Regions from separate parts of the Salinicola sp. CR57 genome, predicted to be linked through region 2. Evidence: predicted binding sites of a transcription regulator. Region 2 holds the regulator's gene; each other region holds the start of a gene.

Region 1 (7,862 bases), on a different contig from region 2:
TCTATCGGCCGCTGGAGCTCGATCCCAAGCAGGCCCGGCGTGAACGGGCGGCCAACGCCTCGCGTTGAACTGCCCGTTCAGCCGTGAGTCAGGCGGAATCTAGATGCCGCTGGGACCGATCTGCGGAACCGCAGTGCCCTCGCCGGAGCCTTCCACCGCCGGTCCGGGCCCGTCGTCCTGATTCAGCTCGACGTCCGAGTCCATGTCGCCGGATTTGGCGATGTCGACCAGCTGGTCGTTCTGGAAAGTCAGGGTCAGGCGCTTTTCCACCGTACCGCCGTAAGCTTTGTCGAGATAGAAGACGTAGTCCCACTGGTCCGACGAGAAGGGCGCTTCCATCAGCGGCGTGCCCATGATGTAGGCCACCTGCGAACGGCTCATGCCGGGGTGAAGCTGGGACACCATGTCCTGAGTGATGAGATTGCCTTGCGGGATGTCCCTTTTATAGACGCCAAAGTAGCTGCAGCCGGCGATGAGCGAGACTGCAATGAGGAGTACGACCGTTCTGATCAGATTTTGCATTTGAGTCCGTCTTTCACTATCGTTGCGTGGATTGATCATACCCGACACGAGACGCTACTGCGAAGAGCGACCATGGCCGACGAAAACCAAGAATTGCGTAAGGCGGGGCTGAAGGTCACTCTGCCGCGCGTCAAGATTCTGCAGATCCTCGAAGCGACTCGTATGGAAGAAGAGCTCCACATGAGTGCCGAGGACGTCTACAAGGCGCTGCTGGAGTCTGGAGAGGATGTCGGGTTGGCCACGGTCTATCGCGTCTTGACCCAGTTCGAGGCGGCGGGGCTCGTCGTCCGGCACAACTTCGACGGCGGGCACGCGGTCTTCGAGATGTCCCAGGAAGAGCACCATGACCACATGGTGGACCTCGAATCCGGCGAGATCGTCGAGTTCTATGACGAGGAGATCGAGCGTCGGCAGCGAGAGATCGTCGAAGAACACGGCTACGAGCTGGTCGAGCATGCGCTGGTGCTCTACGTGCGCCCCCGTGGCTCAAAGGCCACGCGCCAGGATGCCGTCAAGAAGTAATCCCCGCAGCGCTCGTTAGCGCGCGACAGAATATCGAAACGCCGACCCTTGGGTCGGCGTTTCTCGTTCAAAGGGCTTTCAATCAGTGCGCTGAACGCTGACTGGCCGCCAGCATCTCGCGCGCATGAGCCAGCGTGCGGTTGGAAAGCTTGACGCCTCCCAGCATCCGCGCCAGTTCGCGGACTCGCCCGGCTTCGTCCAGTTGAGACATCAGCGTGCGCGTCGCATCGTCGCTGGATTGCTTCTCGATATGCAGATGTTGATGCGCCTGCGCGGCCACCTGTGGCAGGTGGGTCACGGTCATGACCTGGGCATCGCTGCCCAGCCGGCGCAGCAGTTGCCCGACGATCTCGGCGGTAGCGCCGGAGATGCCGACGTCGACCTCGTCGAAGACCAGTGTCGCCAGAGTGCTGTGACTGGCGGCAACGACCTGAATCGCCAGGCTGACGCGAGAGAGTTCGCCGCCCGAGGCGACCTTGGCCAGCGGCCGGGTCGGTTGGCCCGGGTTGGCGCTGATCTGCAGGCTGACCCGATCCAGGCCGTGGGGTTGAGGGGTCTCCAGCGGTGAGACATCGACGGCGAAGCGCGCCTTGTCCATTCCCAGAAACGCCAGTTGCTCCTGAACCTGCCGGGCGAAAACCTTGGCGGCGCGCTGTCGCGTTTCGCTGATCTCCCTGGCGCTGTCGCGGTACTGCTGGCGTAGGTCGTCGAGCCTGGTTCGCAGCGTCTCGAGGTCGTTGTCACCGCCGTCGAGCGCCTCCAGCTCTTCCCGCAGCCGACGATGCAGCCCACTCAGCTCCTCCGGCATGACGTGATGCTTGCGCGCGATCCGGTGAATCTCGCCGAGTCGCTCTTCGACCCAAGCCAGCCGCTGCGGATCGAGCTCCGTCGACTCGACGAAATGGTGCAGTTCTCGGGCCGCTTCCTCGATCTGGATCTGGGCGTCGTTGAGCATACCCAGTGCCTCCGACAGTGCGCCGCGATCGCTGCCCGGCACCCGGGACAGCCGCTGGGTTGCCTGCGATAGCAGCGTCGATGCGCCGTGTTCGTCATGGTCGCAGCTGTCCGCCGCGAACTGCGCCTCGCGCAGGCTCTCCTCGAGGTGGGCCAGGGTCTCCTGCTCCTGCTCCAGACCGGCGAGTTCGTCCGCCTGGAGATCGAGCTGATCCAGCTCCTCGACCTGATAGCGCAGCAACTGGCGCTTGGCCTGGCGCTCTTCGTCGTTCTCGCTGCGTTGACGATACTGCCGGCGCAGCGCGTGCCATTGGCGATGGAGGTCGCCAAGCTCCGCGACCGCCTTGTGATGGCCGGCGGCATCGTCGAGCAGGCGGCGGTGGGTATCCTCGTTGAGCAGCGCCTGATGCGCATGCTGGCTGTGAACGTCGATCAGGCACTCGCCCAGTTCTCGCAGGTCGGCGATGGTGCAGGGCTGGCCGTTGATCCACGCCTTGGAGCGTCCGTTGGCGGTGACGACGCGGCGAAGCAGGCAGTCGTCCGTCGCCAGTTCGCGGGCGGCCAGCCACGCCCGGGCGTCTTCCCGCTCCGCAATGTCGAAGCGCGCGCTCAGATCGGCGCGGTCGGCGCCGTGGCGCACGCCGCCGGCGTCGGCCCGCTCTCCCAGGCAGAGGCCCAGCGCACCGAGCAGGATCGACTTGCCGGCCCCGGTCTCGCCAGTGATGGCGGTCATGCCGGCCTGAAACTCCAGGTCCAGCGTGTCGACGATAGCGAAGTCACGAATGGCGAGTTGGATCAGCATGCGGCCTCCTGCGGGGCAATGGCGGCGATACGGTCAGCGGGCGGTGGATGATCGTTCATTTGGGTTTCTGGTTGTTTATACAGTAGTCGAAAATGGCCTTCAACGGCTGTCGTGATGGTTTGGTGACGAAACGCTTGAGATCTGAATCGATAGCCCCATATAGGCAGACAACTTCCGACGCTTGTCGAATCGCTGTCATAACACCTTGCCAGGAGAGATTCATGGCTAGAGATCCGCAGAACCCCGTAGACGAAGAACTCGAGCGCGCCGAACGCGACGGCGAGCCCCAGCACCAGTCCACCAACGAGACGTTGGACGGCGATCTGGAGCAGTTCGCGGAGTCGCTCGAACACGAGGCGGATGACTTTGAGGGGAAGGCCAATCCCGAGGCCGAGGTTCTGGCCGCCCGAGTCGAGGAGCTCGAGCAGGCGCTGGCAGATGCCAAGGATCAGTCGATGCGCGCCGCTGCCGAAGCGCAGAACGCGCGTCGTCGTGCCGAGCAGGATGCCGACAAGGCGAAGAAGTTCGCGCTCGAGAAGTTCGTCAAGGAGCTGTTGCCGGTGGTCGACAGCCTGGAGAAGGGGCTGGAGAGCATGCAGGAGGTCGACGAGACCCACCGCGAGGGCGTCTCGATGACGCTCCGGATGCAGCTCGACGTACTGGGCAAGTTCGGTGTCGAGCAGCTCGATCCGCAGGGTGAGCCGTTCGATCCGCAGTTCCACGAAGCCATGACCATGGTTCCCAATCCGGAACTGGAACCCAATACCGTGATGGACGTCATGCAGAAGGGCTATACCCTCAACGGCCGGTTGATTCGGCCGGCGATGGTCGTGGTCAGCAAGGCGGCGGGGTAGAGGGCCGGGTGCCGCGGCCGGGCCGATACTGCAACTGAGTGTCGGCGGGGACTTGAAAGGCGCCGGCCAGCCCCCACATAGCAAGCAATCGCGCAGCAAGCGCCGTCATCCAAACGAATTGAGTCGTCAACGAATAGTTAGAGGTGAGGAATTATGGGACGCATCATTGGCATCGACCTGGGTACGACCAACTCCTGTGTCGCCGTACTCGATGGTGACAAGACTCGTGTGATCGAAAATGCCGAAGGTGGCCGCACGACGCCTTCCATCATCGCGTATACCGATGACGGCGAAACGCTGGTCGGTCAGGCGGCCAAGCGTCAGGCGGTCACCAACCCGACCAACACGCTCTACGCCATCAAGCGTCTGGTCGGCCGCAAGTTCAAGGACGATGTCGTCCAGAAAGACATCAAGATGGTGCCTTACGAGATCGTCGAAGCCGACAACGGCGACGCCTGGGTCAAGGTCAACGACAACAAGTTGGCACCGCCCCAGGTCAGCGCCGAAGTGCTGAAAAAGATGAAGAAGACCGCCGAGGACTATCTCGGTGAAGACGTGACCGAAGCGGTCATCACCGTGCCGGCCTACTTCAACGACTCTCAGCGCCAGGCGACCAAGGACGCCGGCCGCATCGCCGGTCTCGAAGTCAAGCGCATCATCAACGAGCCGACCGCAGCCGCGCTGGCCTACGGCATGGACCGCTCCACCGGCGACCGCACCATCGCGGTCTACGACCTGGGTGGCGGTACCTTCGACATCTCGATCATCGAAGTGGCCGACGTCGACGGCGAGAAGCAGTTCGAGGTGCTGGCGACCAACGGTGACACCTTCCTGGGTGGCGAGGACTTCGACCTCAAGCTGATCGACTATCTCGTCCAGCAGTTCAAGAGCGATTCCGGCATCGACCTGTCCGGCGACAGCCTCGCCATGCAGCGTCTGAAGGAAGCCGCCGAGAAGGCCAAGATCGAGCTTTCCTCCGCCCAGCAGACCGAAGTCAACCTGCCCTACATCACGGCGGACAACACCGGTCCCAAGCACCTGGCGATCAAGGTCACTCGCGCCAAGCTGGAATCACTGGTCGAGGATCTGGTCCAGCGTTCGCTCGGTCCGTGCAAGACCGCGATGGAAGACGCCGGTCTCTCCAACAGCGAGATTCACGACGTGATCCTGGTCGGTGGTCAGACCCGCATGCCGATGGTGCAGCAGAAGGTCGCCGAGTTCTTCGGCAAGGAAGCGCGCAAGGACGTCAACCCGGACGAAGCCGTGGCCATGGGCGCCGCGATCCAAGGTGGCGTGCTCGGCGGTGACGTCAAGGACGTGCTGCTGCTCGACGTCACGCCGCTGACGCTGGGCATCGAGACGCTGGGTGGCGTGATGACCCCGCTGATCGAGAAGAACACCACGATCCCGACCAAGAAGACCCAGACCTTCTCCACCGCGGAAGACAACCAGACGGCGGTGACCATTCACGCGCTGCAGGGTGAGCGCAAGCAGGCGGGCCAGAACAAGTCGCTGGGCCGTTTCGACCTGGCCGACATTCCGCCGGCGCCGCGCGGCGTGCCGCAGATCGAGGTTGCCTTCGATCTCGACGCCAACGGTATCCTCAACATCACGGCCAAGGACAAGGCGACCGGCAAGGAACAGTCGATCGTGATCAAGTCCTCCAGCGGTCTCTCCGACGAGGAGATCGACCAGATGGTCAAGGATGCCGAGGCCCACGAAGCCGAGGACAAGAAGTTCGAGGAGCTGGTCCAGCTGCGCAACCAGGCCGACGGCATGATCCACGCCTCGCGCAAGACGCTGGAAGAGGCTGGCGACAAGGTCGACGCCGACGAAAAGAGCAAGATCGAGACCGCCATCGGCGAACTCGAGGAAGCGCTCAAGGGCGACGACAAGGACGCCATCCAGGCCAAGCTCGACGCCCTGACCGAAGCGTCCGGCAACCTGGCGCAGAAGATGTATGCCGAGCAGGGTGAAGGTGCCGGCGCGCAGGCCGAGCAGCCGAGCGACGACACCCAGACCAGCGGCAAGAAAGAGGATGACGTGGTTGACGCCGAGTTCGAAGAAGTCAACGACGATCAGAAAAAGCAATAACCACGACGTCTGACGCCGTGTGATCGGCAGTAGCGCGGGAGCCAACACGACTCCCGCGTTGCTGTTTGCACGGCACCGACACGGAGGCGGACTCAGTAATGTCCCAACGTGACTACTACGAAGTATTGGGCGTCGACAAGGGCGCCGACGGCAAGGACATCAAGAAAGCCTATCGTCGGCTGGCGCAGAAATACCATCCGGATCGCAATCCGGAAGATCAGCAGGCGGCGGAGAAATTCCGAGAGGTCTCCGATGCCTATGAAGTGCTCTCCGACGATCAGAAGCGTGCGGCCTACGACCAGTTCGGTCATGCCGGCGTCGACGGCCAGGCCGGCGGATTCGGCGGCGGCGGTTTCGGCGGTGCCGGGGCGGGTGGCTTCAGCGATATCTTCGGCGATGTCTTCGGCGACATCTTCGGAGGCGGCGGCGGTCGCCGCAATCCCAATGCCCCGCAGCGTGGCAGCGACCTGCGTTACAACCTCGAGCTCGACCTCGAGAACGCGGTGTTCGGCACCACCGTCGACATCCGCGTGCCGCGTCACGTCGAGTGCGGGCACTGCGACGGCAGCGGCGCCGAACCGGGGTCGAGCAAGGAGACCTGCCCGACCTGCCACGGCCAGGGCCAGGTGCGGATGCAGCAGGGTTTCTTTGCCGTCCAGCAGACCTGCCCGACCTGCCACGGCAGCGGCCAGAGCATCAAGGTGCCTTGCCGCAAGTGTCATGGCGAGGGTCGCGTCCGCGAGACCCGTACGCTATCGGTGAAGATTCCGGCGGGTGTCGATACCGGCGACCGCATTCGGCTCAATGCCGAAGGCGAATCCGGGCTCAACGGCGGCCCTGCGGGGGACCTCTACGTCCAGGTCGAGATCAAGCCGCACCCGATCTTCGAGCGCGACGGTCGGCATCTGCACTGCGAAGTGCCGATCAACTTCGTCGACGCCGCCCTGGGTGGCGAACTCGAGGTGCCGACGCTGGAGGGCCGGGTCAAGCTCAAGATCCCGCCCGAGACCCAGACCGGCAAGCTGTTCCGGCTGCGTGGCAAGGGCGTCAAGCCCGTGCGCGGCGGCCCCGCCGGCGATCTGCTGTGCAAGGTGGTGACCGAAACCCCGGTCAATCTCAACGAAGAGCAGAAAGAGCTGCTGCGCAAGTTCCAGGACAGCCTGGGCAGTGCCAGTCGCCATTCGCCCAAGAAAGAGGGCTGGTTCGATGGCGTGAAGCGTTTCTTCGAGGATATGAAGCCGTAAGCGCTTATCGTCGCTGCAACGGAAAGGCCTCGTCCGAGAGATCGGACGAGGCCTTTTGCTTGTCTTTTGCCGAACCGGGGTTCGCGTCTTTCGAACCTTCACGGAGATCCGCGCCCCGGGGATCCAGCAGCCGCTCCATCGGCGTGTCATCCTGCGTCGGAAGTCTCTTCCCAGTCCTTGACGGTCGACGACATTGTCTTCAGCCGCGCGATCGCGAGACGCGAGACCGGGCTCAACTCGCTGCCATCCGTGTCGGCATAGTCGATGATCTGGCGTTTCATGGGGCGTGCCCAGAATTTCTTGAGGTGCGTGGCGACCAGCTCGGCCGCCTGGGTGTCGTCACCATGATGCAGGTTGTTGGCGCTGATCTGGTTGACCATCTTGATCAACGGCGCGGTGGGTCCGCCATGGCTCGCATCATTCATGTTCGAATCGCTCATCTCGCGCGCTCCCTGACATCGGAATAGTGGCCGGCGGCGCTCATTTGAGCGCCGCCTCTGCAGATTCCAGATAACGCTGCTGGCGTTCGTCGAAGCGCTGGAAATGCTGCTGCCAGGAAGAGGGCTGGGAGACCTTCTCCACCTGTACCGCCGTCACCTTGTACTCCGGGCAGTTGGTGGCCCAGTCCGAGTTGTCGGTGGTGATCACGTTGGCCCCGCTGCCGGGATGGTGGAAGGTGGTGTAGACCACCCCCGGCGCCATGCGCTCGCTGACCCGGCAGCGCAGCACCGTGCGTCCGACGCGGCTGCTGATACCGAGCCAGTCGCCATCGGCGATGCCGCGTACTTCGGCGTCGCTGGGGTGGATCTCGAGCACGTCCTCGGCGTGCCAGGCACTGTTGGCGGTACGCCGGGTCTGGGCGCCGACGTT
Region 2 (7,862 bases):
ATATGACGGGCGGTTAACACGCTTTCTCATCGGTCCTTGGGTCATTTGTGAGAATAAAGGCACGCAAATTATGCGTGCCTTTTTGATTTAATTTCTTGCCAACAAGGGGGGTGAGAATATACTTTCATCAAAACAACCGGTGTAATGCCGTATTGGAATCCAGCAAGGAGAGGACGATGTCCACCGAGTCATTGGAACGCATCGCTCGCAATAAGAATGTGGCTCGTGCCGCCGCGCGTCAGTTGAGCATGGAGCAACTGCACAAACTGTCGGAAGTCATCGGGGAAGTGATCGAGCAGAAACAGCAGGAAGATCATGAGCGCCAGAAAGAGGAAGCCGACAAGCAGAAGAAGTTGGCCGAGATTCGAGAGGCGATGAACAACGCCGGACTGTCGATGGACGATCTGGTTGGCGAGCAGCCTCGCAAGCGTCGCGGTCGGCCGCCCAAGAACGCTAGCAAGAACTGAGACAAGGTCACGCTCCCCGGGCGGCTCTACCTGGATTCATCCCGCCCGGGTAGTTCCTGAAAAGCGCGTCTGCCAAATGGCAGGACGCGCTTTTTCGTTTCTGGCTCCCTCTTTTTGTGCTTCGCAAAGTGCGTCGTGGCTCGGAGCAATCGACCATGTCCGACGCGGCTTTCTCCTCACGCGGCCTCCTTTGCGCTAGGGGGCCGTACGCACTTCGTACTCCGGCTGCGGATCGGCGGGCATTAGTTGCAGATGAATCTCCAGAGAGGTAGGCAGGCGTTCGTGGAGCCACTCTCGCAACGGCCCGAAGAGTTGCTGGCGGAGCTGGAGCAGCGTCTCCGCCGTGATCGCGTCTATGCGCTCATCCAGCCAGTCAGCTAGTGCATCTTCATCCAGCGGAAGGGATATCTCGCTGTCCCATATCATCTGCCCGATGCGGGTCCATCCGGTAGCCGTCGGCAGGACATTCAACGCAATCGACAGCGACTTGTCATGGCGCCGGGCCGACACCGGATTGGTGCGCTCCCCGGGGCGCATTCTTGAGGCAATCAACCGAGGTCTGAGATGGTGTGTGCCGCTGGGGACCAGGGTCTCTGCATCCAGAGATAGCACGACACCATTCTTGGCCAGTTGAGGAACATGAATGTCCATGGTCGAAGCCAACTCGCGGTGCGCTTGCTGGTGGGAAGCCTCTCCATGGACCGGTAACAGCATTTTCGGTCTAAGCCACCGGTAGAGCTGGCGCAGCTCTTCACGAGCCGGATGCCCCGAGGCGTGAAGCGCGGGATCGGTGTGCTCGTCATGGACATTGACGCCAAGACGCTTGAAGCCGGCCTTGAGACGCGCGATGGGGCGCTCGTTACCGGGGATGGCGCGAGCCGAGAAGATGACGTCGTCGTCGGCCAGCAGATCGAGAGCCGGGTGTCGTCCCTGGGACAGGCGAGACAGTGCGGAGCGAGGTTCGCCCTGGCTCCCGGTGGCGATGATGAGAACCTCCTCGGCATAAAGGTAACCCAGGTCATTCGCCGGGACCCGTGGTGGGAAATCGTCGAGATAGCCCAGTTGGGTGGCGATGGAAACCATGCGTTCCATCGAGCGTCCCAGCAGCGCCACGCGACGATTGGTGCGCTCGGCAATCGCGCCCAGCGCCTTGATGCGAGCGATATTGCTGGCGAAACAGCTGACCACGACGCGTCCCCGGCACTCCCGGATGACCGACTCCAGCGCCTCGGCCGCTTCCGCTTCACTTCGGGAGTGCCCTTCGACGTCGGCATTGGTCGAGTCGGCCACGACGAGGTCCACCGGTGCCAGCGCCTGGAACTGGGCGGCGGAGAATGGCGCTCCGATGAGAGGGCGTTCATCCAATTTCCAGTCACCGGTATGCAGCACCTTGTGGCGCGGCGTGATGATGGAAAGGGCGCAGCTCTCCGGTATCGAGTGGGTCACTGGCAGGAAGGTCACGCCGAAAGGGCCGGCAGCCACCCGTGTGCCGGGCTGGATGGGCTTCAGTGCATCGACTCTCAGGCCCTGCTCCGAGAATTTGGCCCGCAACATCTCGATGGCCAGAGGCGTGGCGTAGACCGGGCAGTTCCAGCGAGGCCATATCCAGGCCAGGGCGCCGAGATGATCCTCATGACCATGGGTGATGAACACTGCAGAGGGGACCATCGCATTCGCCGCCAGATGGTCGACATCGGGGATCTGCAGGGGCTGATCGGGGAGGTCCTGGCGAATCGTCATGCCGCAATCCACGGCAATCCAGTGGCCGTCATAGCCATAGAGCGACAGATTCATGCCGATTTCACCGCATCCCCCCAGGGGATGGAATAGTAGCGGCGGATAAGTACGAGGGCGGATCTGTGCGCGCGGACGGAACATCGGCATCCTTGAAGGAGGAAATCTCGTTCCACTATAAGTCATGCGTCTCGACCCGCTCAAACGGGCGCAGACGCTGGTCGACGCTGACGAGTAGGGTACAATGCGCCGTTCGTCGGGAAGCGGCGTCACCTGGCATCGAGGCTGGTGTTGCCGTCTGCGGCTCCTCATGCGGGTCGCCAAGGCGGCGGGTCATCGATGTGTCGTTTCTGCCGAGGTGATGCCGCCGCGCCGGGTTCGGTTTCGCAACCGGGCCGAATGGTCGGTTTGAGCGCTTTTACACCCCGAGCTCTTTCCTAAAGCGCTTATGCGTTAACAGAGTGTCCTCAGAGTTATGTCGCACAACTATCGTCTCATCGTTTCCTGTCCCGACCGCGTCGGTATCGTCTCGCGGGTGTCGGGCTTCATCGCTTCCCAGGAAGGCTCGATCATCGAAGCCAACCAGCATTCCGACCTGGCTACCGGGCGCTTTTTCATGCGCTACGACATTCAGGCCAATGCGCTGAGTGCCCGGGAGTTTCGAATCGCCTTCGCGCCCATCGCCGAAGAGTTCGAGATGAGCTGGCGCCTCAGCGACTCCGACCGACGCCAGCGGCTGGTGATCATGGTTTCCAAGGAGTCGCACTGCCTGGCCGATCTGCTCTATCGCTGGTCGGCCGGGGAGCTCGAGTGCGATATCCCGTGCGTGATCTCCAACCATGACGATCTGCGCGCCATGGTGGCCTGGTACGGAATTCCATTCCATCACGTTCCGGTTGAGCCCGGTGACAAGGCGTCGGCCTTTGCCCAGACCGAGCGTCTGATCACGGCGGCCGAAGCCGACAGCGTGGTACTGGCGCGATACATGCAGATTCTGCCACCCGATCTCTGCCAGCGGTATGCCGGGCGAGTCATCAATATCCACCACAGCTTCCTGCCGTCGTTCGCCGGGGCCAAGCCTTACCACCAAGCTTTCGAGCGTGGCGTCAAACTGATCGGTGCCAGCTGCCACTACGTCACCGAGGAGCTCGACGCGGGGCCGATCATCGAACAGGACATCCAGCGCGTGTCGCATTGCCATACACCCCAGGACCTGGTGCGTCTGGGGCGCGATGTGGAAAAGGCCGTGCTCGCGCGTGGATTGCGCTGGCATCTACAGGATCGCGTGCTCATTCACGGCAACAAGACGGTGGTGTTCTCCTGATCCGCGCCACCTGACGTTCAAGGCGTCGCCGGCTGGTCGCCGTCGAACAGGCCCAGCTGGCGCTGCTCCTGCTCCGGCACCAGCCGCACGCCGACACCCAGCAGCCTGACCGGGCGCTCGCCTCGTCGCCATGCGCTTTCCAGCAGCTCATGGAAGCGCGCGTCGATGATGCCGCGAGCCCCCGTTTCCTGCGTGGTGCTTGAGAAGTCGTCGAAGCGTACCTTGACGAACTGCTTGGCAATGGCGGGGTCGCCATGGCGGGCGATGCGATCGTGGAGTTTCTCGATCAGGGGCTCGAGCGCCCCGTGACAGTCACTGAGGTGGGGCAGGTCGCGGTCATAGGTGGTCTCGACGCTGACGGATTTGCGTTCACGCGAGACGTTGACCGGACGGTCGTCGATGCCGTGCGCCAATTCGTGCAGACGGCGTCCGAACTTGCCGAACTGATCCAGCAGCTTGTCCATCGGCTGGGCCCGGAGATCGGCACAACTGGCGATCCCCAGGGTATCGAGCTTGGTCGCCGTCGCCGGCCCAACGCCATGGAGTTTCCTGACCGGCAAGTCGGTAATGAACGACTCCATCTCCGTCGGTGGGATCACAAACAGGCCGTCCGGTTTGTCCCAGTCGCTGGCGATCTTGGCAAGGAACTTGTTGGGGGCGACGCCGACCGAGATGACGATGCCTGTTCTCGCCAGGGCTTCGTCCTTGAGCCAACGAGCCATCCAGGTGGCGCTGCCCCGGAATCGGGTGACCTCGGTCACGTCAAGGTAGGCTTCATCGAGAGAGAGCGGCTCGACCAGCGGTGTCAGTTCGTGAAAGATCGCCTGGATCTGTTGCGATACTTCCCGATACTTGTTGAAGTCGGGCGGCAGCAGCTTCAACTCGGGACACAGACGCAGCGCCCGCGCCGTGGGCATGGCGGAGTGCACGCCGAATTGCCGCGCCGGGTAGTTGCAGGTAGCGATCACTCCCCGTCGCTCGGCACTTCCGCCGATCGCCAGCGGCGTATTCGCGAGCGACGGGTCGTCGCGCATCTCCACGGCCGCGTAGAAGCAGTCGCAGTCGGCATGCAGAATCTTGCGCATGGCGCCGGGCGATAGCCTCAGTGAAGGCCGCTACCGTTGCCACCGCGAATGACGCCGACGCCGAGTCCCTCGATCTCAAGGTGCTGATGCTTCAGATCGATCACGATGGGTTCGAAATCCGCGTTCTCGGCGATGAGCGTGACCCGGCTGCCCTGGCGCTGGAAGCGCTTGACGGTGACGTCGTCCTCCAGCCTTGCCACGACGATCTGGCCGTTGCGAATCTCCTGGGTGCGGTGAACGGCGAGCAGGTCACCGTCGAAGATTCCGGCATCCTTCATCGACAGTCCGCGAACCCGGAGCAGGTAGTCGGCGCTGGGCGTGAAATAGTCGGCCGGCAGGGGGCAGTATCGGTCGATGTGTTCGGTGGCCAGAATCGGGCTGCCCGCAGCGACGCTGCCGATCACCGGCAAGCCCTCGATGGCGGCTTCGGCAGGTTCGGCTTCCTGCCCGCTGGCGGGCAATCGGATCCCGCGGGAAGTGCCAGGTATCATGCGGATGACGCCCTTGCGGTCCAGCGCGCGCAGGTGCTCCTCGGCGGCGTTGGGGGAGCGGAACCCCAGCGCGCGGGCGATTTCGGCTCGTGTCGGCGGGTAGCCGAATTCGCCCATCGTCTTGACGATGAAATCATAGACGTTCTGCTGTCGTGCGGTGAGCGGTCGCGCCATCGGTCTCTCCCGGGCCTTGAGGGTCAATCAGGCGATCTGGAGCCTGCTTGGATCGCCAGGCGTTATCCAACTGGACATGGATCGGATGGAGTGGCGTCCGGTCCGCGGCCAGGCGTGTTCATGCATACAGGCTGGAATTGTATCCAGTCATTCGCGATGAGGGAAGCCTTTCGCGCCCCGACTCGGAGACTCGGGGCCCCAGGTCCGACGAAATGCTCGATTGTGTGGCTTGTGTGGGAATGATTAGAATCATAATCGTTCTAAGTCGTTGTTCTCAGGCACGAGGTATGACATGGCCCGACCCGACACCGTTACTCGTATTCTCGATACGGCGGAGGTCCTTTTTGCCGAAAAGGGGTTCGCTGAAACCTCGCTGCGCAACATCACGACTCGGGCCAAGGTCAATCTGGCGGCGGTGAATTATCATTTTGGCTCCAAGAAAGCGTTGATCCAGGCCGTGTTTGCCCGCTATCTCGATCCGTTCTCGGAGCGGCTGAATCTGGCGCTGGATGGACTGGAGGCGCGCTACCGAAAGGAGGGCGTGCCGCTCGAGGTGCTGCTGGAGCAGCTTGCCACCAGCGTTCTGGATGTGCCCGCCGAACGCAATAGCCTCAAGGTCTTCATGAAGCTACTGGGGTTGGCCTATACGCAGGCCCAGGGTCATCTGCGGCGCTATATCCAGGAGCACTACGGGGAGACGTTCCACCGTTTCGTCCGCTGCCTGCGACTGGCGACGCCGGACCTGCCGGATGCCGAGCGATTCTGGCGGCTCCATTTCATGCTGGGCACCGTGATCTTCACCCTATCTGGACTGGATGCGCTGAGGGATATCGCCGACAGCGAGTATCAGGAACACATGTCGGTCAGGGAGCTGATCCGCCATCTTCGTCCGGTCGTGGTGGCCGGCATGCAGGCGCCGCTGCCTGCGTCCCTGGAGAAGGTCGGTTCGGCTGTCGAGTGAGAGGATGACTCCTGGCACCCTCGGCCTCTGTCATGGGAACCCGCTGTCGTCTAGAATCGGGCGCTCAATGGTCTCAGGTGTTAGCTATGACTCAACCTCTCGGCCCGGTCATGCTGGATGTCGAAGGCACCCGGTTACGTGACGAAGAGCGCCAGTTGATCTCGCGAGCGGAGGTCGGTGGTGTCCTGCTGTTTGCCAGAAACACCCCGGACGTCGCCACGACCCAGGCGTTGATCGGCCAGATTCGCGAGTGTCGACCCGACATCCTGGTTGCGATCGACCAGGAAGGTGGTCGGGTGCAGCGCTTGAAGGAGGGCGTGACGCAGATACCGCCCATGGCGGTACTGGGCCACCACTTCGTGGAGTTCCCCGAGTCGGCATTGACCCTGACCCAGGACGCCGGCTGGCTGCTGGGCATGGAGATGGCCGCTTGCGGATTCGATCTGAGTTTCGCGCCTGTGCTCGATCTCGACGACGATCAGTCGCCCGCCATCGGGTCGCGAAGTTTCTCGCCGGACCCGGAGGTGGTCGCCGTGCTGGCGGGCGCCTTCATCGAGGGGCTCCACGAGGCGGGCATGGTCGCGGTCGGCAAGCACTTCCCCGGCCACGGGGGAGCGCGGCAGGATTCTCATTTCGGGGTTGCCGAGGATCCGCGCTCCTTGGCGGAGCTGCGCGAGCACGACCTGGTTCCTTTCGCCAGGCTCGCCACCAAGCTGGACGGCATCATGCCGGCTCACGTCATCTACTCCGCGTTCGACGATCGGCCCGCCGGGTTCTCTCCCAGCTGGCTTGGTATGCTGCGCGAAGAGCTCGGTTTCAAGGGCGCCATCTTCTCGGATGATCTGACCATGGCGGCGGCGCACGCGGCCGGGTCACCCAGCGAGCGGGCCGAAGCGGCCTGGGGGGCCGGTTGCGACATGGCTGTCATCTGCAATGCTCCCGCAGCGGCACGCGAGATCGTCGCGGCCTGTGAGGGCCGCCAGACCCAGCGTGTCGCCAAGCTGCGTTACGCCCGCGCCCGTCCCACGCTGGCGTCGCTCACCGCGATCTCCCGCTGGCGGCGCACCCACGCCCGTCTTGAATCGCTCAACGAGTCCGAATGACGGGTAGAGTCCCCCTGTTTTCCCGCGACGGTCGGTGATGACCCTGGCCGTCGCTCTTTCCATGGTGAACCGTAGACGATGAATCAACCCCCCTCGATCGATGCCCTGAGCTCGATGCAGGAAGTGATGGACAACGCCGATTGCCTGATCGACCAGGCGCAGGTGGAACAGGCGCTGGACCGCATGGCGGCCGATATCACGAACCAGTTGGGCGATAAGCTGCCGGTTTTCTATTGCGTCATGAACGGCGGACTGATCACCACCGGACATCTGCTGACGCGGCTCGGTTTTCCGCTGGAAGTCGACTATCTGCACGCTACCCGCTATCGCGGTGGTATCCGCGGCGGTGAGCTGTTCTGGCGAGTGTCGCCGGAGATTCCCATGGCCGGTCGCCATGTCGTGATCGTCGACGACATTCTCGACGAGGGCGCCACGTTGGCGGCCATTCTCGATTACTGCCGCCAGGCCGGAGCGGCGAGCATCTCGACGGCGGTGCTGGTCGACAAGCGACACGATCGCAAGT
Region 3 (7,862 bases), on a different contig from region 2:
AAGCGCTGGTCGCTCTATCGGGATGTCGTCGATCGCGACCTGTGGCAGGAGGTCTTCCTGGTGCCCAACTGGCTGCAGCACCTGCGCATGCTGGATCGACTGACCCTGGCCGACCGCGCCATCATCGACCGGGTCACCGCGCTGCACAGCGGTCCGGAGGCGCCGCGCCTGCGCCACGGCGTCAGCTATCGCTCGTCGCGACACGCCCAACCGTCGTTGACGCCCCACCAGACCGAACCGCCCGCCGAGGAGTCGGCCGACGCCCAATCGCTGGCGGTGACCGCGCCGTGGCCCCAGGAGAGAACATGACCCAGGCGAACATCCAGAGCGCCCGCGAAACCCTGCTCGACGTGTTCGGCTTCGCGGAGTTTCGCGGCGGCCAGGAGGCCGTCGTCGAGCGCGTCATCGCCGGTCGCTCCACCGCGGCGATCTTCGCCACCGGCGCCGGCAAGTCGCTCTGCTATCAGTTGCCGGCGCTGCATCTGCCGCATCTCACGCTGGTGGTCTCGCCGCTGCTGGCGTTGATGCAGGACCAGTTGGCCTTTCTCCAGCGCCATGGCGTGGCGGCCGCAAGCCTCGATTCGACCCAGGATCGCGACACCGCCCGCGAGATCATGGAGCGCGCCCGGCGCGGCGAGCTCAAGATCCTGATGGTGTCGGTGGAGCGGCTCAAGAACGAGCGCTTTCGTCACTTCCTGCGTCAGGTGGCGATTTCGCTGCTGGTCATCGACGAAGCACACTGCATCTCCGAGTGGGGCCATAATTTCCGGCCCGACTATCTGAAGCTGCCGGATTACCAGCGCGAGTTCGGCATCCCCCAGGCGCTGCTGCTGACCGCCACCGCCACCCCCGCGGTGATCGACGACATGCGCGCCAAGTTCGCCATCGCCGAAGACGATGTGGTCACCACCGGCTTCTATCGCGACAACCTGGAGCTGCTGGTCCAGCCGGTCGAGACCGACAGCCGCCTCCCCGCGCTGGTCGAATGGCTGGCGCCGCAACGCGCATCACAACAGCAATCGCCCACCATCATCTACGTCACGCTGCAGCAGACCGCCGAGTCGGTGGCGAAGGCGCTGGCGAACCAGGGCTTTGCGGCGCGCGCCTATCACGCCGGCCTCGACAGCGAGACCCGGGACCGGATCCAGCAGGGCTTCATGGAGGGCGAGATTCCCTGCATCGTCGCTACCATCGCCTTCGGCATGGGAATCGACAAGGGCGATATCCGCAACGTCATCCACTACGACCTGCCCAAGTCGATCGAGAACTACAGCCAGGAGATCGGCCGCGCCGGACGCGACGGCAAACCGTCGCGCTGCCTGATGCTGGCCGGTCGGGACGGCCTTCGGGTGCTCGAGAACTTCGTCTACGGCGACACCCCGGAGCGCGAGGGTATCCGCCACGTGCTCGGCGAGATCGCCGACGCCGGCCGGCAGCCGGCGCGCCAATGGCCGGTGCTGCTCAACACGCTCTCCCGCGACAGCAACGTCCGGCTGCTGCCGTTGAAGACGCTGCTGGTCCGGCTCGAGATGCATGGCGTCATCGCGCCCCGCTTCGCCTACCTGGCCGAGTATCGACTGCGCTATCTCGACGACACCGCCGCCCTGATCGCGCGCTTCGAAGGCGAGCGCGCCGACTTCGTTCGCCTGCTCGTCGACAACATCGCCGTCGCCAGGACCTGGGGCACGGTGGATTTCGAGCGACTCCATCAGGCCGGTGCCGCCGCGGGAATCGATGCCTCGCGCTCGAGGGTCATCGCCGCCCTGGAGTACTTCCAGGACAAGGGCTGGGTGGTGCTGGAAGGCAAACGCATGACCGATGTCTACGAGGTCCGCCAACCCGAATTCGATATCGACGCGCTCGCCGATCGACTGCTGGCGGAGAGCCAAGCCCGGGAGCAGGCGGAGATCGACCGCCTCCAGGCCATGCTGGAGCTGTTCGAATCGGAGACCTGCCTGACCCGGCGACTCGCCGCTTACTTCGGCGACACCCGGTTCGAGCAGCCCCAGGCCGACCAAGGCTGCGGCCACTGCTCGGTCTGCCACGGCCATGTCGCGCGTCTGCCGGAGGCACCGGCACTGCCCGAGCTGACCGATGCCGACTTCACCCGCCAGGCCGGGCCATTCATCGAACGCCACCGCGAGCAGCTCGGGACATCGCCCGGCGCGCAGCGCATCGCCCACTTCCTGTGCGGGCTGTCGATGCCGGTGTTCACGCCACTCAAGGCGCGGCAGTTGAACGGCTTCGGCGTCCACGAGCAGCGCCCCTACCCCGATGTCAGGGCGTGGATCGAGAAACGGATCGCCCAACCAGGCTGAGCGCTTAGCCTCTCCAGCGTCGACGCCCGCCTCTGATTCGGCAATCCACCTTGTCGATCTCGACAATCTCGAATACTGTATATCCAGACAGTATTCGAGATGGGTCACAGGATTGCCGCATGGAACTGATCGACAAGCTCTCCATCCTCGCCGATGCCGCCAAGTACGATGCCTCCTGCGCCAGCAGCGGCGCGCCCAAGCGCTCATCGCGCGGCAAGGCGGGGCTCGGTTCGTCGAACGGCATGGGGATCTGCCACAGCTTCACCCCGGATGGGCGCTGTGTCTCGCTGCTCAAGGTGTTGCTGACCAACTTCTGCCTGTTCGACTGTCAGTACTGCGTCAACCGACGCTCGAGCAATGTGCCGCGAGCGCGATTCACGCCGGAGGAGGTCGTCCGCCTGACGCTGTCGTTCTACCGTCGCAACACCATCAGCGGGCTATTCCTGAGCTCCGGGATCATCCGCTCCAGCGACTACACCATGGAGCAGCTGATCCAGGTGGCGAAGCTGCTACGCGAGACCCATCAGTTTCGCGGCTATATCCATCTCAAGGCGATCCCCGAAGCGGACCCCAGGCTGCTGGAGGAAGCCGGCCGCTACGCCGACCGGTTGAGCGCGAACATCGAACTGCCGACCCTGACCAGCCTCAAGACCCTGGCCCCGGAAAAGGAGCTCGGCACCATCCACTCGGCCATGGGGCACATGCGCCAGCGTATCGATGCCGCCAACGACGACGCTCAGCGGGACGCGAAACGCCTGCCGCGCAGCGCCAACCCCAAGCGCATGGCGCCAATCTACGCACCCGGCGGCCAGAGCACGCAGATGATCGTCGGTGCCGATGCCACCGATGACCGCACCATCCTCCAGTCCGCCCAGCATCTCTATCGCGACTTCCGCCTCAAGCGGGTCTACTACTCGGCGTTCAGCCCGATCCCGGAGCGCCCCGCCGGGCTACCCCAGGCCGCACCGCCGCTACTGCGCGAGCATCGGCTCTACCAGGCCGACTTCCTGATTCGCGGCTACGGCTTCCAGGCCGAGGAGTTGCTGAATGCACCGGGCAACCTGGACCTGGAGATCGATCCCAAGCTGGCCTGGGCGCTGGCCCACCGCGACGACTTCCCGGTCGACCTCAACCGCGCCGAGCCGGCGATGATCGCCCGCATTCCGGGCATCGGACTGCGCAGCGTGCAACGACTGGTTGATCTGCGGCGACTGCGGCGCATCCGCTATCAGGACCTGGTGGCGCTGCGGTGTCGCCTGGAGACCCTGCGGCCCTTCGTGGTGACCCAGGACTACCGCCCCACCGATGCCCAGGGTGACAGCGCTCGCCTGCGCCAGAGCCTGACCCAGCCCCAGCCGGCGCAGATGGCGTTGTGGTAGGGCCGCGTTCCGCAGGAGATCCCGCCATGGCCAACGCCTCGATGAGCCCGACCTCGTCCGCTGCCTGGGCCAACGACTTCGACGAGTGGCGCACCCAGGCGCGTCGGCTGCTTCACCTCGGCGTGCCACCGGCCAGCGTGACCTGGCACGATGGCAACGCCAGTCATGACGACCTGTTCTCCTGGCAGGAGCCGCCGTCCATGCCGCCAGGCCCGCCGCCGGCGCCGATCCGGATCGGTCGCGATCAGTTGACGCTGCTGCGCAACGCTGCGCGCTATCGTGCGGAGGGCCACGACCAACCGCGCTGGCCACTGCTCTACCGGGTGTTGTGGCGATGGGCCCGGGGCGACGCCGCGGCCATGCATCCCGCCGACGTCGATGGCCGCGTGCTGCATCAGCGCTGGCACGCGGTCAAGCGGGAAGCGCATCACATGCATGCCTTCCTGCGCTTCCACCGCTGCGACGATGGACGAGGTGAGCGCTATCTCGCCTGGTTCGAGCCCGCCCATGACGTGCTCGACCTGGGCGCGGAGCACTTCGCCGACCGCATGGGCGGTTCACGCTGGATCATCGCCACTCCCCGTGGCGGCGTAGGCTGGGACGGCTCGGCGCTGGACTATCGCACGCCCTGCCCGAGGGAGTGGACCGACGAAGCCAGAACGGCCGCCGAACGCGCCAACGCCGACGAGGAGCACGCCCTGTGGCGGACCTACTTCGTCAGCACCTTCAACCCCGCGCGCCTCAACCACAGGGTCATGACCCAGCACATGCCGCAGCGGTTCTGGCGTCACCTCAGCGAGGGCGATCTGATTCCGGTGATGGAGGCCAAGGCCCGCCATGGCGGGCAGCGCCTGGCCCAGGAGAGCAGCGTGGGCCGGCGCAAGGGCAAGGCGCTCCCGGGCGGCAGGCCCACCCTTCCCCGCTCACCCTCGGGCGACGACGACTAGACGACGAGTGACGCCGTCCGGGCTGTCAGGATGTACCGATCCGCGCCACCGCATCCCGGCTGGCCAGTTCGCGCTCGTCGCCCGTCAATTCGCGCAGATGACCCTCGCGCATCTCCAGCAGCCGGTCGGCGTGGGCGAAATAGTAATCATCGTGGCTGATGGCGAAGACGGTGATGCCCAGTTCACGGAAGCGCGGCATCAGTTCACGATAGAAGGCGCGCCGGAACTGCGGATCCTGATCCGCGGCCCACTCGTCGAGCAGCAGGATCTGTCGCTGTTCGACCAGCGCCATCAGCAGCGCCAGGCGCTTGCGCTGCCCCTGGGAGAGTTCGGTGTCGAGCACCTTGCCGTCGTCGAGCTGCAGCTTCTTCGCCAGTTGCAGGGTCTGCAGCCAGTTCTCCAGTAGCGCGGGATCGGCACTGCCGCCACGCGGCCCCATCAGCCGGTCGAACTGGTGGAAGTCGGTGTAGACCGCCGAGAAACGCTGGCGGTAACGGTGCCAGTCCGATTCGCCGATGATCTCGTCGTCGATACGGATCTCTCCGGAGTGAGGTCGATAGAGTCCGGTCAGCAGCTTGGCCAGCGTCGACTTGCCGCTGCCGTTGCCACCGATCAGATAGACCTGTTCGCCCCGTTCCAGGCGCAGGTTGATCGGCCCGACGGCAAAGCCGTCCCGCCCCGCCCTGGCCGGGTAGCGATAGCGGATGTCGCGCATCTCGAGCACCTGCCACTCGCTGTGCGTCTCCACCAGGTCGAACGCCTCGCGGTACTCCGCCAGCGCCAGTTCGCGCAGCTTGTCGAACGATACCTGCGCGGTGATCAGCGTCGGCGTGGCACCGACGGCCTGGATCAGCGGCGAGCGCAGGAACAGCAGCGTCAGCGAGAACGTCGCGGCGACGGCCGTGTTGGACCAGCCCAGGCCATTGGCGAGGAAGAACACCACGCCGATGGCACCCAGCATCATGATGTTGGTCCAGTTGCCGGCGCTCAGGTGATAGGTATCGGCGCGGATGATGTGATCGCGATAGGTCCGGGCGTCGGCGCCGTAGACCTCCTCCAGCAGATGACGCGCGCGATCGCGATTGAGCGCCAGCTCCTTGCGGCCATGGATGATCGTCTCGTAGTCCTGATAGAGCCGGCTGTCGGTGGCGCGGGTGATCCGAATATGGTGATAGACCTTCGATACCAGCCACCATCCCACCAGCATGGTCACGGCGATCCAGATGGCGGTGACCAGCAGCAGCGGCGGCGAGAGCCAGAACAGATAGCCGACGGAGGCCAGCGTGATGACGATCCCCTGGACGAGCTCCGGCAGGCGAACGAAGGCGATGGTCACGTTGCGGATGTCGCTGGAGAGGCACGACAGCAGATGGGCGCTGCCGAGCTGCTCGAGCCGTTCGATATCGGTATCGAGAATGCGCTTGATCAGGCGACCGCGCAGGCGATAGACGAAGTGGTGCCCCAGCGTCGTCAACGCCAGCTGCGACCCCAGCGTCACCGCCAGTAGCAGTGCCACCAGCCCGATGAACGGCAGCAGGGCCGTGACCGCGCTGATGTCACCGCCCCCCGGTTCGGTGACGATCAGGTAGTGGTTGATGAAGGCGATGACGCCGATCCCCAGCGCCGCGCTCAGCAGACTGAGCAGCATGACGCCGATGAACGGCCAGCGATAGTGACGAAAGACGACGCGCAGTAGTTCCATTCGGGCTCCCTGGCCGGCAATGGGGCTCGAGTGGACTGCCTGGCACGACGTCCCGATCGCCGTGGGTCGGCGAGAGGCGTGGTCGGTGCGCCGGCCAGGGCATCGAGCGTGGCATTCGGCGCCGAGATGATCGGCTGACCGCAGGCGCGAATGATTCTGATCTTCACTAACGAAGTCAAGCCATGTCGGCCCCGCCCCGGGCGCGGGCGGTGCTCACGCCTCTTCGTCGGAGAACATCATCTGAATGCGTGAGCGCAACCAGCGTTCCGCGGGATCGTTGTCGTAGACGCTCTGCCACACCATGCTCAACGGCGATGGCGGGCGCTCCAGCGGCAGCTCGTCCACACGCAGCCCGCCCTGTGCCGCCAGTACCTCGGCGGCGTAGTCGGGCACGGTGGCAACCATGTCGGTATCCCGCAGTAGCGAGGCCAGACTGTTGAACTGCGGCACCGCCAGCACGATGCGACGCTTGCGCCCTTGCTCGGCGAGCAGGTCATCGACATAGCCGTTGAGATCGCCATCGAACGAAACCAGGGCGTGGGGCCGCTCGCAATAGGCGTCGAGGGTCAACGCACCGGGGCGACTGTCCGCCCGCAGTACCCTGGCGCGGCTGTGGCGCAGGATCTTCTGCTTGGCGTTGGCCGGCAGATCTCGCGCATAGCCGGCAGCCACCGTCACCTCGCCGGTATTGAGCAGTTGCGGCATCAGGTGGAAGTCGGCACGCCTCACCACCAGCACGATCCCCGGCGCCTCGGTCCGCAGCCGTTTGAGCAGCGCCGGAAGCAGGGCGAACTCGATGTCATCGCTGAACCCGACCCGAAACACCGCTTCGCTGGTCGCCGGATCGAATTCGCTGGTGCTGCTGAGGACGTTGGAGATTGCGTCGAGAGCCGGCTGCAGCTGTTCGTAGATCTGCTCCGCGCGGGCGGTCGGCACCATCTGGCGCCCGGTGCGCACCAGCAGCGGATCACCGAAAACGTCCCGCAGCCGGGAGAGCGCGGCGCTGGTGGCAGGCTGGCCCAGAAACAGCCGCTCGGCAGCGCGTGAAACACTGCGCTCCTGCATCAGGGTCTCGAATACCACCAGCAGCTTGAAGTCCACCCCACGCAGGTCACTACGATTCATTCATGTCTCCCCTCGGCGGGCGGCATCGACCCTCGTCGCGGATGCCGTATCGATAGGCGTTATAGCCACTATCGATCCTTGAGCATAGTGTTTGTCCTCCATCGTCGATAGAGTCGAGGACAAGCCCTGGATACATTGAGGTGCACAATGTCACGTGCAATACAGTTTCAACGCTTCGGCGACGCCGACGTTCTGGAAATCATTGAACGCGACGATCCGCACCCCGCCAACGGGGAGGTCCTGATCGAGACGGAAGCGCTCGGCATCAATTGGCAGGATGTCATGTGGCGGCGCAACATGGCACCGACACTGGCCCATCTGCCGGCCGGCTCGGGCACCGAGATGGCCGGCAAGGTCATCGCCGTCGGCCCAGGCGTCAGCGCTTTCTCGC
Region 4 (7,862 bases), 410 kb from region 2:
GCGGATCGCCCAGAACCAGGTCTACTACGATCAGGACCAGACGTTCTACTGCGGTTGCGAGTTTGATTTCGATGCAGGGCCGAATCTCGCGAGTTGCGGCTACGAGATCCGCAAACAGCCCAAGCGCGCCGCGCGGATCGAGTGGGAGCACGTCATGCCCGCTTATGATTTCGGTCGACAGCGCCAGTGCTGGCAGGACGGCGGGCGGCGTAACTGCCGCGCCAACGATCCCGTGTTCCGGCAGGCCGAGGCGGATCTGGTGAATCTCGTGCCATCGGTTGGCGAGGTGAACGGTGATCGCTCCAACATGCGTTACGGGATGATCGCCAGCGGCGACGCTTACCAGTATGGCCAGTGCCAAGCAAAGGTCAGTTTCCCCGAGCGCACCTTCGAGCCGCCGGCGGACGTGCGCGGTGACGTCGCGCGCACCTACTGGTACATGCGCGACACCTACAGCATCCAGGTCAGCCGGCAGCAACAACAGCTGTTTCAGGCGTGGGCCAACTCCGATCCGGTGAGCGACTGGGAGCGGGAGCGAAACCGGCGTATCGCCGCGATCCAAGGCAGCGGCAACCCTTATGTCGACAAAACAGCGCCGACGATCCAACAGGTGGCCGAGCCCCCGCGCCCGGAGTCACTTCAGTCAGCGAGCGACGAAGATTTAAGCTGCGCGACGCGCAATACCTGCGGGCAGATGCGGTCCTGCGCCGAGGCGCGGTTTCACCTTGAGCAGTGCGGCAATGGTAGGCTGGACGGCAACAACGACGGCACGCCGTGCGAAGCTATCTGCAAGTACTAGCCATACATTAATGTTGCGGAGATACTTTAAGTGAAAAAACCTATAGACCAAAAACCGCCCTCAACCAACGTTGCATATCTTCAAAAGTCTTTGGGAGAAACGGTTATATTATTCCAAACCATCGATGTAAATATTGGGCGTATCATATTCAGCTGCATGACATCGAGTTTTCGCCAAATAGAAATAATACTTAGCGAAATATCATTCCGCACGAAAATAGATATTATGGGCTCTCTATTAAAATTTTTGCACACAGATAGCGATACCTTTAGTGACGGAACGCCAGTTCTCGTCACTCTAAAAGAACTGATTAAGGAGTGTGAAGAATGCGAGCGCTTCAGAAACACCATGCTTCATACTTTTTGGGTTACAGAATTCAGAAAAGCTCCTGATCTTGTGCTAGGCATGAAAAGCAAAGCCAAGCACAAACAGGGCTACCGATACTCAGTCACTGATGTTTCAGAAAACTCTTTGGAGCTTGAAATTGAAAAGCTAAAAAATCTCAACGAGAAGCTAAGTAGTTTTAGAGAAAAGCTAGCTTACCAATTCGAAAGAATGCACGGAATTTTAGGTTTAGAAAGTATTATAAAACATAACGAGGTCAACGCTTTTATTCAAGATAGCTTTATTCAAAGAAGCCAGAATAAATAGATTCCACATACTGCCGCGCTTGGCTGACCACGACGCCCAGCAGGATCTCCTCTCGCGCAAAGAGTGACTTCCGGCCGTATAGCGGAGCCAACCGCACCCGGCCGCCGATGCGCCAGGCTCTCGCCAGCAGGTGCTCCCCCTCTACCTTCGCGACGGTGAGATCCTCGTTGTCGATCATAGAACTTTCATCTTCGATACGCTGTAGCATTGACCGGCTGGAAATCCGACATCGACGGCGCCGGCTGGCTGATTACGGAGGTCGAGGACTCTCTCGAGGAAAACGCCTAAGGAACGTGAGTTCAGTTGCTCGACACGAAAGGCCAGCTTACAGATGCACTCCTGCGCCGAGACACGCAACCACCTCACTCAGGGCAGTAAAGGCCGGTTGGATGGCGACAATGATGGCACTCTGTGCGAAGCTGTCTGTAACAGCTAGTCACACCGACCCAAATTGCGACACAATCGTTGTCTAAAAAGGTTAAAGATGAAGAACCTTAAAGACTTTAAGTACGAACAATCATTTGGATTCGCCGACATCATAAGAACGCAAATAAAAACAGGCGACGGCCCATTTGACACCCATCACTTCTTCAATAACATGGGTGATGTTTTTTTAAACAAAGCTTTAAAACCAAATAAGAAAACACTACTTCACGAGTTTATTGAAGAGAGCATTTTTCAGCAAGTTGAAGCAGCCGCAAAAATGGATTTTGAAGCATTTCGCCCTGAGCTTATTGAGTTAATCGCTTGTCACCAAGAAGGCTCAAATATAACCACACCTATACAAGATACTAATCCGGAAAACTATAGCAGAGACTACCTTATGGGTGCTTTTGAAAACCAAGCCCTTAAGTCTCTCACAAAAGAAGTTTTTAATTTGCTCTTTAGCGACCGCAGAATTATGCAGGAATTTAATTCTGCAGCTGCCGAAAAAATATTAAAAATGAAAAAAGAGCACTATCCGAATTATTTACAAAAAGACGGCATGATGATTAGATACTCGCGATGGCCGGGTTGGCTTAGGAGAGGATTAGGTTTTAGAGATAAAATGAGATGCGTCGAATGTCACGCTGACCTCAGCCAAAGTTTAACAACCAACTCGAGAGATGCAATCGACCATGTAGTGCCTCTAGCTAAAGGAGGCATTAACGATCCAACTAATTTACAGATACTGTGTAATAGCTGTAACAGCAAAAAAGGGGGCGTAAATTCAAGCACTACAGGATCGAACGATCTTTACTGGGATTATTAATCATTGTTTCACGCACTCTTAAACCACATACCGCCGCGCCTGGCTGACCACCACGCCCAGCAGCATTTCCTCCCGCGCGAAGAGAGACTCCCGCCCCTGCAGCGGTATCAGCCGCACCCGGCCGCCAATGCGCCAGGCTCTCGCCAGCAGATGCTCCCCCTCTACCTTCGCGACGGTGAGATCCTCGTGCCCGATCATCCGGCTTTCGTCCGCGATCAGCACGTCGCCCTCGATCAGCGGGCCATCGACGCCGGCGCCCTCCTTCAGCTCCACGGCGAAGCAACTCGGCGGAAAGCTCCCCAGGTCGTAGCCCATCAACGCTGGATGCCCCAGCCCCATCATCAGTGGTCCCAAGTACTGAACCTGCATCGTTTCCCCACGTATGCATTTTTTTCATGATCGTCAGGAGCCGCGCCGTTGCCCGCCCCGTGCCGTTATCGTCCACCGGGCCCCCAAAGAATCATTTGCCCGGGGCTCGCCTTCCGTTAAATACTGTATACCCATACAGCGCTTTAAAGGAAGGCGGATGCACCATGTCCAACGTCAAACTGATCGGCCCCATGCGGCCGGACTGCACGCGGCTTGAGATCCCATACCCGGACGTGCTCGCTCGCTGCGGCATTGCCGGGTTCGCCAGCCCCGCCGAGGATTACGCCGGTCGCGCGCTCGATCTGAACGAAAAGTTTGTGAAGCACAAGGCCGCGACGTTCCTGTTCCAGGCCGTGGGCGACTCCATGGAGGAGTACCGCATCCAGGAAGGCGACTACCTGATCGTCGATCGCTCCATCACGGCCCGCGCCGGGCATATCGTACTGGCCCTGGTGGAAGGCGAATTCACGGTCAAGAAATGGATCGAGCGAGGGCAATGGCAACTGCTCTGCTCCGGCGGCAACCGGTACCCGCCGATTCCGCTGAACGGCGTCGAGTCGCAGATCTGGGGCGTCGTGCGCTCGAACCACATCGAGTTCCCCGTATGATCGCGATCGTCGATTGCAACTCGTTCTACGTCAGTTGCGAACGGCTGTTCAAACCGCACCTGAACGGGCAACCCGTCGGCGTCATGAGCAACAACGACGGCTGCGTCATCGCCCTCAGCAACGAGCTGAAAGCGCTTGGCGTAAAGATGGGCACCCCGGCCCACTACCTGAAGGAACAGGTCGCCCGCGACGAGATCACCCTATTCTCGAGCAACTACGAGCTCTATGGCGATATCAGCAGCCGCGTCCAGGCGGTCCTCGAAGAATTCAGCGCCGGCATCGATCCCTACTCCATCGACGAGTGCTGGGTGAATTTCGACGGCTTCGCCCCCGGCCAGCTCGAGGACCACGCCCGCGAACTCCGCCGCCAAGTGAAGCAATACACCGGCATCCCCGTGTCGATCGGCGTCGCTCCCACGCGCACCCTAGCCAAAGTGGCCAACCGCGCCGCCAAGAAAGTCGCCGGGTTTGATGGCGTCTGCGTGCTCTACCCCGACAGCCCCCAGACAAAGGGCCTGCTCCAGCGCTTCGAGCTGGGCGACGTCTGGGGCGTCGGCCGCCGCTTGGCCGAGAAGCTCGGCAACCTGGGCATCAACACCGCTTGGGATCTGCGCAACCAGAACGCCAAGGAGATCCGTCGGCGCTTCTCCGTCACGCTCGAACGCACCGTGCTCGAGCTACAGGAAGTCGACGCCATCGAGATGATGGGAATGGACTTCGCGCGCGAGCGCATCATGACCAGCCGATCGTTCGGCCGGCTCACCAACGACAAGGGCGAGATCCGCGAAGCGATCCGACAGCACGCCCAGCGCAGCGCCGAGAAGCTGCGCAAGCAAGGCTCACTCTGCCGGGCCGTGCTCGTCTTCCTGCGCACCAACCCCCACCGGCAGGATCTCGCCCAGCACAACCCCAGCATGATCATCGAACTGGACAACCCCACCGACGACAGCCGCGAGATCGTTACCGCCGCCATCCAGGTACTCGAACGTCTACACGCGCCGAACAAGCGCTACATGAAAGGCGGCGTGATGCTGATGGAGATCTGCGACCGTGGCACTGAGCAGCTCTCACTTCTGGGCACGCAGCAAAGCGACGCCGAGCGTCAGCGCAGCGAAAAGCTCATGGGCGTGATGGACGAACTGAATCAGAGAATGGGGCGCGGCACCGTCAGGATCGGCACACCCAGTGCCGGCGCGGCCTGGCACCTGCGCTGCGCGCATCGGTCGCCGCGATATACGACGAGGTGGGAAGAAATTGCAATTGCACGTACTTGAATCATGACATTATTATTAACACGGATTTAAGAAAGTCACTCATCACACCTAATGACACGTACAGACAACATACACATGCAATGAATTCGGTAGTCACATATAAGCCGATAGATATTAAAAACCAATTAAACAGAGGTGGAAATGGATTCGTATCCAGATTTGGAAAGAGATTGGGAGTCAGAGGTTCTTAATAGAGCAGGTAATGTGTACAGTGCAGCAGGTGTAAACAAACTCCTGGTGGCAACCTGTCACTACAATGAATCAGCATCACTGACTAAAGATATAAGCAATGAATACCTAGCATTGAGTAAGGTAAGCAGCACTTGCTTTTACTACACAGACAGCGAAATGCAAGCTAAAGGTGCTAGGATTGACGGAGTGGACCAATTCTGCACTCAGTTGACGGGCAGCTTCGAGACAAAATCCGACATTACACTAGAAAAATTAAATCAAATTGCAGAAGCTTGTGTTGCAAAAGCTATTCTTTTCGAGAAAAATCTTAACCATTATCTAACCGAAGAAGGAAGGGGTATTCTAAATAAAGCAAACAAGGCTAGAGCATCGTCAAACCAAAAAAACAAAGAAGATCGAAAGTTAGAAGTACTGGCATACCTTAAGGTCATATTTGTTCTTGTAAGCGCAGTGGAAGACATCAAACGTTTGCATGAAGCACACATGCCATTCATTCCGCATTGGAGGCCTTTGCTTTCAACGAGAAAAATAAAATTCGCGACGGGCGAATACGATCGAAGAAAAATCGCTCAAATCTATAAAAAAGAACTTGGGTACGAGACAGACTTCAAGGACGGATTTTACGAAAAAAAACCAACATCATTTGAATTGCTAACCTTATGGCTGGAAAAACATCTAGTCGAAAAATCGTCCATGGCCGGAATGTCAAAACAAATAAAAAACGACGGATCTCAACTAGAACAAAATATTTTATCGCTATACAAAAAACTAGGCTATGCTGTATCAGAGACACCGACCAGTGGTGATTTCGGTATAGATATAATAGCCGAATCAAGTGCAATAAAAATTGGAATTCAGTGCAAGGACTACCAAAAAGAAGTCGGTGTAGATGCAATCATGCAAGCCCACTCCGGTGCCAAATACTACGACTGCGATCACGCTATCGTGATTGCGAAAAATGGTTTCACCAAGGCTGCCCAAGAAATGGGTACGAAGCTCAACATAGAGCTGTTGATACCCGAATAGCGTAAAAATCAAACAAGTAACCAAGTGGGAGGATTGAATCTAAAGTAGGTAAGCATCATTCATGCTTTTAACCCGCTGCGAAGGAAGCTAGTTCACCAAAGCCCTAACCTAAAGCGACGATTACTATCACACTGGAGTCAAATACACTTCGCCTATATCCCCCTCGCCCGGCTTATTCACGCGGGTCGAGACGGCCCAATGCGTGAACGCCTCTGCCGGCACGTGCTTCACGAATCGGCGGATGGTCTCGCGATCGGTCAGCGCCGGGTCGAGCCAGGGCTCGATACTCTCGTCGGTGAGGATCAAAGGCATGCGGTCGTGAACGTCCACCGCTGAGCCGCGGGCGGGTTCGGTCAGTATCGCGACGCCCGGCTTGCCATCGACGCGCTCGGTCCAGATGCCGGCGAAGAAGAACGGCTCCCGATCCTCTCGGCACAGAAAGTGCGGCTGCTTCGGTTTGGTACCGGGCAGCCACTCGAACCAGCCATCGGCCGGGATCAGGCACCGGTGGCGCTGAAACGCCGCCTGGTAGAAATTGGAGGTGGCCACCGTCTCGACACGGGCATTGATCGGCTGCGGCGCCGTCTCCCCTGCCCATTTCGGCTTGTAGCCCCACCACACGCTATCGAACGTCAGCTGCGGGTCATCCGCCTGCCGACGAATCGACGAGATCCATGTACCCGGCGCCACGTTGTAGCGCGGCGTCGGCGGCTCATCGACGCGAAGCTCACCAATACGGTGAGCGAATCGCTGGTAGGTGCTATAGAGAGAGAAGCGGCTACACATCAATCAACCCAAACATCTAAATAGTGGCCAAGAACTGCTCAAACTCAGTTTTGAGGCGCTCACTTGGAATGGAATATACGTTTAATCTTGACCTTTCCACTCCTCGTTGTCGAAGAGCAGCAGTAAACTTTTCGTTTATCACGCCTAAAAACTTTTTCCCATAAATAAAGTCTTCTTGAATTCCATCATTCTCGTCCCAAAGATCCCGTGTGGTAGGTGAACCGCCATCGGGCCAATATTTTTTTACAGCATCTCTTCGTTTCTCACGAAACTTGCCATATAGAGCTGTGTGGTTATCAGCAAGAAGCTCACGCACTATTCCGCGACTAAGCTCAGGCTCAACCTCATAAACGGCACTTAAATGCTCGGGAGTGCAATAATAAGATTCAATATCACAAAGACGGGGACAGAATATTGCCATACCCCTATTTTCGAATGGCTCAGCCCAAGCATGCAATTCGTCTTCGACAAGAAAATCTCTATCCCTATGTATTATTAACCGGGGCTTGTTATTAAGAAGCTCCGCCATTCGTTCGATTATTATTGACGAGGAGGCATTAGCGATACCATTATACGATATTGTTTTTATGGAGCTACCCGGAATAGCATTACTGATACTGTCGCCGAGAGGTTTGGCACCTTTGTCTTCAGTACAAACCAACACATCTGCCCCATTTGCATCGATTTGATCAAGGGCACCGAGATCCATTAAAATCGATGCAAGTTCCGTATTTTCCTGAGCTTCTGGAGATCCATCCTTCATCCAAACCAGTTTCGATTCAGGAGAGCAAGAACTGATCAAATGTCGACTATGGGTAGAAATTAAAATCTTGCAACCGTAATTTTCAGCAATTGCCTTAAACACACTATCAAGTTGCGATTGCTTTGATGGGTGAAGGTGGCTA

Evidence for each region. Region 2 encodes LexA, which represses DNA repair genes until DNA is damaged. Its sites were predicted from a motif close to TACTGTNTANNTANACAGTA; they were not measured.
Region 1: the regulator LexA is predicted to act here: its motif matches at 2,866-2,885, upstream of recN (DNA repair protein RecN).
Region 3: the regulator LexA is predicted to act here: its motif matches at 2,392-2,411, upstream of DOM56_RS13730 (putative DNA modification/repair radical SAM protein).
Region 4: the regulator LexA is predicted to act here: its motif matches at 3,193-3,212, upstream of umuD (translesion error-prone DNA polymerase V autoproteolytic subunit).

What each region holds. Positions count from the first base shown of each region.
Region 1 is NZ_PZJL01000001.1:225,029-232,890, reverse strand. Features, by position in the region: gene DOM56_RS01060 (RnfH family protein) at 1-68, shown strand, start outside; gene DOM56_RS01055 (outer membrane protein assembly factor BamE) at 100-522, opposite strand; gene fur (ferric iron uptake transcriptional regulator) at 595-1,044, shown strand; gene recN (DNA repair protein RecN) at 1,127-2,800, opposite strand; gene grpE (nucleotide exchange factor GrpE) at 3,022-3,654, shown strand; gene dnaK (molecular chaperone DnaK) at 3,808-5,748, shown strand; gene dnaJ (molecular chaperone DnaJ) at 5,847-6,992, shown strand; gene DOM56_RS01025 (formate dehydrogenase subunit delta) at 7,139-7,432, opposite strand; gene fdhF (formate dehydrogenase subunit alpha) at 7,473-7,862, opposite strand, start outside.
Region 2 is NZ_PZJL01000006.1:146,343-154,204, forward strand. Features, by position in the region: gene moaA (GTP 3',8-cyclase MoaA) at 1-17, shown strand, start outside; gene DOM56_RS10735 (H-NS family nucleoid-associated regulatory protein) at 177-467, shown strand; gene DOM56_RS10740 (ribonuclease J) at 663-2,261, opposite strand; gene purU (formyltetrahydrofolate deformylase) at 2,677-3,525, shown strand; gene dinB (DNA polymerase IV) at 3,543-4,610, opposite strand; gene lexA (transcriptional repressor LexA) at 4,628-5,275, opposite strand; gene DOM56_RS10760 (TetR/AcrR family transcriptional regulator) at 5,568-6,236, shown strand; gene nagZ (beta-N-acetylhexosaminidase) at 6,323-7,339, shown strand; gene DOM56_RS10770 (hypoxanthine-guanine phosphoribosyltransferase) at 7,418-7,862, shown strand, end outside.
Region 3 is NZ_PZJL01000007.1:197,118-204,979, reverse strand. Features, by position in the region: gene DOM56_RS13740 (MFS transporter) at 1-309, shown strand, start outside; gene DOM56_RS13735 (RecQ family ATP-dependent DNA helicase) at 306-2,318, shown strand; gene DOM56_RS13730 (putative DNA modification/repair radical SAM protein) at 2,438-3,697, shown strand; gene DOM56_RS13725 (TIGR03915 family putative DNA repair protein) at 3,724-4,644, shown strand; gene DOM56_RS13720 (multidrug ABC transporter permease/ATP-binding protein) at 4,670-6,346, opposite strand; gene DOM56_RS13715 (LysR family transcriptional regulator) at 6,560-7,471, opposite strand; gene DOM56_RS13710 (zinc-dependent alcohol dehydrogenase family protein) at 7,619-7,862, shown strand, end outside.
Region 4 is NZ_PZJL01000006.1:556,339-564,200, forward strand. Features, by position in the region: gene DOM56_RS12640 (endonuclease) at 1-799, shown strand, start outside; gene DOM56_RS19705 (hypothetical protein) at 830-1,450, shown strand; gene DOM56_RS12645 (hypothetical protein) at 1,425-1,628, opposite strand; gene DOM56_RS12650 (HNH endonuclease signature motif containing protein) at 1,935-2,702, shown strand; gene DOM56_RS12655 (hypothetical protein) at 2,721-3,071, opposite strand; gene umuD (translesion error-prone DNA polymerase V autoproteolytic subunit) at 3,236-3,679, shown strand; gene DOM56_RS12665 (Y-family DNA polymerase) at 3,676-4,953, shown strand; gene DOM56_RS12670 (restriction endonuclease) at 5,095-6,171, shown strand; gene DOM56_RS12675 (SOS response-associated peptidase) at 6,298-6,957, opposite strand; gene DOM56_RS12680 (ATP-binding protein) at 6,974-7,862, opposite strand, start outside.